2 regions of the Paenibacillus pedocola genome follow, and region 1 is predicted to be linked to the other one. Evidence: riboswitches for the same ligand, from Rfam matches in the RefSeq annotation. Region 1 holds a riboswitch; the other holds the start of a gene.
What was found. Region 1 has a riboswitch for cyclic di-GMP ahead of QU597_RS25275 (DUF6612 family protein). Riboswitches for the same ligand answer to the same signal wherever they lie in the genome.
Positions count from the first base shown of each region.

Region 2: another riboswitch for cyclic di-GMP. It lies ahead of QU597_RS01900 (anti-repressor SinI family protein); the one in region 1 lies ahead of QU597_RS25275 (DUF6612 family protein).

Region 1 is NZ_CP134223.1:5,700,539-5,703,668, reverse strand. It holds gene lacZ (beta-galactosidase, LacZ type) at 1-1,181, shown strand, start outside; cyclic di-GMP riboswitch class I at 1,328-1,419, shown strand; gene QU597_RS25275 (DUF6612 family protein) at 1,461-2,360, shown strand; gene QU597_RS25270 (ABC transporter substrate-binding protein) at 2,550-3,130, shown strand, end outside.
Region 2 is NZ_CP134223.1:434,739-437,868, reverse strand. It holds gene QU597_RS01915 (TasA family protein) at 81-677, shown strand; gene QU597_RS01910 (TasA family protein) at 725-1,315, shown strand; gene QU597_RS01905 (helix-turn-helix domain-containing protein) at 1,491-1,820, shown strand; gene QU597_RS01900 (anti-repressor SinI family protein) at 1,911-2,057, opposite strand; cyclic di-GMP riboswitch class I at 2,091-2,176, opposite strand; gene QU597_RS01895 (2-oxoglutarate dehydrogenase E1 component) at 2,638-3,130, shown strand, end outside.

The DNA of each region.
Region 1 (3,130 bases):
AAACGGGTATTCGTCTCATCAATGAGAGCTTGTTCGCAGGAACAGATCATCTGGCCCTGGAATATAGCCTGTACTGTGAAGGTGAGCTGCTCGGCAAGTGGACTGCTGAAGTTAATACAGCTCCGCAAAGTGAAGTGCTGGTACCGATTGAGCTTCCGCAGACGGAAGGAACTCCGGGCGAATACAGCATTCAGGCTTCCCTGGTGCTGAAGGAAGAAGAGCTTTGGGCCGAAGCGGGATATGAAATTGCCTTCGGCGAGTCTGTCTTTGTAGTAGAGGAGACTGAAGCAGAGCTGCCAGCCGGCGAACTTAAGGTTGTGGAAGGGGATGTGCAGATCGGCGTCCTCGGTGAAGGCTTCACTGTGCTGTTCTCCAAACAGGTCGGTTCGCTGGTGTCGCTGAACTACCATGGACACGAAATGATTGAGGCCCCTCCGGCCCCGCTGTTCTGGCGTGCGACTACCGACAATGACAAGGGAACCCAGCTCGGGTACCATGCCGGAACCTGGTATGCGGCAAGTCTGGCACGCAAATGCGTTGAGGTCAGCCTTGAGCAGCAGGAAGGTTCAGTAACGGTAAGCTTCGATTACCGGTTCAGTATTCATGAAGAGCTGGCGTTCAAGACAGCTTATACCGTCTACGGTGACGGAACAGTAAGAGTACGTACGCGTTATACCGGTGCTGCCGGACTTCCGAACCTGCCAATCGTGGCTTTATCCTTCAAAATGTCAGCGGATTACAATCAGTCGGAATGGTATGCGATGGGACCTGAGGAGAACTACATCGACCGTGCGTTCGGCGCCAGACTTGGCGTGTTCAGCCGGAAGGTGCAGGAGCTGCCGTCCAGGTATCTCGTGCCGCAGGAATCCGGTAACCGTACCGGTGTACGCCGTGTGAAGATTACCGATGAAGCGGGGATCGGCCTGCAGATCACAGCTCCCGCAAACGCTCCTGTAGAGTGTACATTGTCTCCTTATACTGCATTCGAGCTGGAGCATGCCGCACATCCGTTTGAGCTCCCGCCGGTTCACTACACTGTAGTGACGGTAGCCGGAAGACAAATGGGTGTAGGCGGAGATGATAGCTGGGGCGCGCCGGTGCATAAGGAATATACGATTCCGGCAGAGCAAACCCTTGAATATGAGTTCTTCCTTTCCAGTGTGGGAACGGGAGAAGTATAGCGCATTAAGCGAATTTATAAACCACAAACCGGTCTTGGTCCTGAATTGCAGGGGACTAAGACCGGTTTTGTTTTACAGGTAATTATAACCATGATAAATTATTAAAGGGACAAGCATCCCGGAAGTTAAATCCAATAATCGAATGTCCGCGTTAAAGGTAAAATCCCCGAAAGAGGATGACACAAAGCCATGGGTCTAAAGCCGCCGGATAGACGGTCATGATTGCCAGGCTGCATAGGGATATCTATGATTAACGCAAGGACCCGAAAGGGGAACTACATGAAGAAGGTTTCAAAAACAGTAGGTACAATTATGGCCGCAGGTGCATTGCTGCTGTCCGGAACGGTGGGCTGGATGCCTGGTCCTGAAGTAGCCTCAGCAGCAACAACAGCTGCCAAACCGCCTACCGTGGATCAAGTCATCGGCAAAGTAACAGCAGCTGCCAAAACGCTGAAAAATTTCCACCTGGATGTGATCAAGAAACAGGAGATTCAGACCGGCGGAGTGAAGGTCAGCAACACCAACACGCTGAAGCTGGATATCAGCCGTCTGCCGAATTTTGCGGCTGCAGGCAATGTGGATATCAGTTTACTGGAAACATCTTACGATTTATATGCCAATGATAAGGAATTCTACTATCTTGTAGACGGAAGCGAACTTATTGCTGATTCTGAGGATACAGCCGCAGATACCGGAGAAGATGGAGAGGTTAGCAGCTCTGATGCAGTAACGGACGGCGACGGAGAGCCCATCGATCCTGAGGCACAGTATTGGCTTGGACTGGAGAAGCAGGAATGGGAGTCTTTTTATTCCAAAGCCCAGTATGATCCTGCATCGATGCTGAATTCGGTTAAAAATGTTAAAAAGTCGATGAAAGTTACTACTGTCGGCACCCAGACTGTTCTGCAGGTTACGGTAACCGATCCGGCAGCGGCTAAGGGACTCATTGCCCTCTACGACCAGGAAAATCTCTGGGACGGCGAGACGCTGGAGCCGAAAAGCGCGACCTGGAAATTGTTCCTCAATACCAAGACCTGGCAGACAGAAAAGCTGACCGTGGATCTAAGTTATGCGCTGGCTGCGGACGGAACAAAGGATACATATACCACAAAAATTGAAGCTAAATATTCTAAGAACAACAAGGTTACACCGATTACAAAACCTGCTGAACTAGAATAATAGAACATTTGAGAGCATGAGGCGCCCGGGCATAGCCCGGGTGTCTTTTTTTGTCTAATAGGGAGTGAAATCCAAAAATAGTGGAATTTCTCCCAATGGCAGGTGACTTATGTCCGGGATCCCTAGGTTCTATAATATGAATGCGGTTACATAAAACCGAGTGATTAAGAAAAAAAGGGGAGGCAAAGTATGAAAAGTATGAAACGTGTTTTAGTAGGAATCTCCACATTGCTCGTGATGTCATCTGCTCTCGCAGCGTGCGGCGGTAACTCAAATTCAAACTCGAACTCAAACGCATCAAGCCCAACTACAGCCCCGGCTGCAAACGCTACCGAAGCTCCGGCAAAGAGCAATGGTGAGAAAGTCACCATCAATCTCTGGAGTTTCACGGATGAGATTCCGAACATGACCAAAAAGTATATTGAAACCCATCCTGATGCAAATGTAGAGTTCAAAACCACAGTTATTGCTACTACCGATGGCGCTTATCAGCCAGCTCTTGACCAGGCCCTGGCTGCTGGTGGTAAAGATGCCCCGGACATTTATGCAGCAGAATCAGCATTCGTGCTCAAGTATACGCAAGGCGACGCTTCCTCCTATGCAGCGAATTATGCTGACCTGGGCCTTGATGACCAGATGGTTAAGGATGCGGGCATCGCCCAATACTCCGTAGATATCGGCAGTAAAGACGGACAGCTGAAGGGTCTAGGCTACCAGGCGACTGGCGGTGCCTTCATCTATCGCCGCTCGCTTGCCAAGGATGTGTTTGG
Region 2 (3,130 bases), 1.2 Mb from region 1:
CTCCCGTTTACGAAACGCGGAGTCACAATAATTAAAGGTACACCTGTTGCCAAAAAGATCTATGAGAGAGGGATGAACAAATGAATATTAAAAAAACACTGGGTCTCGGCGTTGCTTCCGCAGCGCTTGGCCTGACACTTGTCGGCGGAGGCACTTTCGCTTACTTTAGCGATTCCGCCCAGAGCACAGCTGCATTTAACAACGGAACTCTTAGCCTCACCTCTGACCCTGCTGTCATTGTTGATCTCAGCAATCTGAAGCCTGGCGATCTGATCACCAGAGATTTCAAACTGAAAAATGACGGCTCCCTCGACATTCCCAAGGTCTTGCTGAAGACTTCATCCGCAGTGACGGACACGAACAACAACAACGGCAGCCATAATCTGAAGGATGATATTATCGTTACTTTCCTGAATAACAACGACAAAAAACAGCCGGAGGTTCTTATCATTTCGCTCGCCGATCTGGAGAGCCAGAGCCCGGATCTCGTAGCCAGAAAAATACTGGGTACGCTGCTTGGAGGGGAAAAATCAGGCATTAAAGCGGGTACCGAGGATAAGCTCACCGTTCAATTTGCCTTCAAAGAAAACTTCCAGCCGCAAAACTATTACCAAGGCGATAAGCTGAAGCTTACCTGGAACTTCGAAGCCAGCCAGGGAGCCGGCGAATTCAAGTAAACCCTGCTATTCAATAATAAAAACATAACCGAGGAGGAATTTATATTATGGGTATCAAAAAAACACTGGGTCTGGGTATTGCATCGGCGGCACTGGGATTGTCTTTAATCGGAGGAGGAACGTTCGCTTACTTCAGCGATACTGCGCAGAGCACAGCTACCTTCGCAGCAGGAACACTGGATCTGAATACCAGCCCGTCGGAAATCGTTAACCTCAGCAACCTCAAGCCTGGTGACATCGCCGTCCGTAACTTCACTCTGCAAAACAGCGGCTCACTCGATATCAAGGAGCTGAAACTGGCTAGCGCTTACACGGTAACCGATGCCGGTACGAATAACGCGGGACAGGATCTGGGTGACCATTTCAAAGTCAAACTTCTCAAGGATACTTATGTCAGCGGCGACATCACCAATTTTGTCATCGGGGAAATCTCCCTGAAGGATCTGAAAAATACGGCTAACTATGATTTGATCAGCACCGGCGCTCTGCCTGGCGGTATCACAGCCGGACAATCCAAGGTCTTCAAGGTAGCCTTCGTCTTTGTAGACAACGGTCAGGATCAGAACGTATTCCAGGGAGATAAACTGGACCTTACCTGGACCTTCAATGCTAAACAAGGTTTAGGAGAACTTAAATAGTCGAGGTAAGCTTACCAAAAAGGCATATCCTTCCCTAACCCGGGCTGGATATGCCTTTTTTATAGACGGGACCTCAGCTGATGACGATCAAACAATGATTTTTGTCCGCTATGAGAAAATTTGCTATACTGATAACAAAAAGTAACGGAGGGGCGTTTTAATCGTGCCAGATAATATGGGAAGTCGTATCCACCATCTCCGTTTGGAAAAGGGTTTGTCTTTATCTGAGCTGGCGGACAAGGCTGACGTGGCGAAATCATACCTAAGCAATGTGGAAAGAAATATTCAATCCAACCCCTCTATCCAATTCATCGAAAAGATCGCCGATGCGCTTCAGGTATCTATTCATGCACTGCTGTATGGCGAACCCCTGGAATCACAGGAGGCTTCACTCGACGGAGAATGGTTCCGGCTCGTACAGGAAGCTATGGCTTCAGGGATAAGTAAACGGGAATTCAAGGAATTTCTGGATTATCAGAAATGGCGGCTGGAGCAGAAGGATTAAGTGACGCTCCCCTTCCCGGCCATACAGAAAAGGGCACAGCATCTCTTTCGCTGTGCCCTTTTCTGTATGTATCGTCCGGTCAGCCCCATCTCACATTACCTGCAACGTTTTTTCACTTAAAAACTGGCGGATCTCATCCACCTTGAGGCCGGCCTTCTTAGCCGACATCATCAAATATACCCATTCTAAATCCAGATCAACTGCCTGCAGTTCCCCATCATTCCCCTGGTTGGACATATCCAAGAAATCTCCTCCTAAGATTTTGCGTCCCCAGGCAGTCCGGCCGTCGTAGTATTTCTACATTAGACCCGAGACTTTGTGTCCCTGCCTTTCGGCGAGGTTTACCCTTTACTGGATCCTTCACATGAAAGGATCTGGCTAGAATTCATGAAACCGTTATCCGCAATAACATTATATAATGCCTTGCTCAAAAAATGTGTCGCTTTGTGGAAATTTTAAATGAAAAGAATTTGAAAAAAGCAGCTTGAATTTGTAATAATTTGTGTAACTCAAATAGGCATTCACTCCATTCTACCCCTTAGGACCTAAACGGATATGAAACTATTTTCCTAGATATTTATTAAACCATATACCCATTTTTTAGAATTTTAAACACTAAAAAAACATATGATCGTTCCGCATCAATTGTAGGCTGAATCATGCCGTTTTGCGAACGGAATAGATCAAAGTATGAATTGATTAGCCGCCCCTAAAGTAGCACAATAGGATAAGGAATGAAACCGCAAACATCGTAGCTCCACCTAACGCCGGTGCTGTTTGGGCGCATGTGGGGTTCATCCGTTAGGAGGATGTATTCATGGCAGCCAAAGGACCTTATAATGAATCCGTTTGGAGCAATTATTACGGACCGAATTTGGGTTATATTCAAGAGAAATATGAGCAGTTCGTTAATGATCCATCTTCAGTAGAACCTAACTACCGCGATCTTTTTACCACCTCCGGCCCTCCTCCACTGGATCCGGATACGACCCAGGTACCGCAGCCTTCCGTATCAGGAGATGCAGAGTGGCTGAAAAAGGCTGTAAGAGCCTCGAAGCTGATCGCTAATATTCGCATACATGGCCATCGGGCCGCCAACATTGATCCGCTGGACCGGGGGGAGAACCCTATGGCCCAGTGGCTGGATTATAAAACCTATGATTTGACCCGTGAAGATCTGATGGCGTTGCCTGCTTCGCTGATCTGGGAGAACGCTCCGGGAGATGTCAAGACCGCATGGGATGCCGTTCAGCGCATGCTTCAGGCCTATACCCGGACTATCGCCTATGAATTCGGGCATGTGCATGACG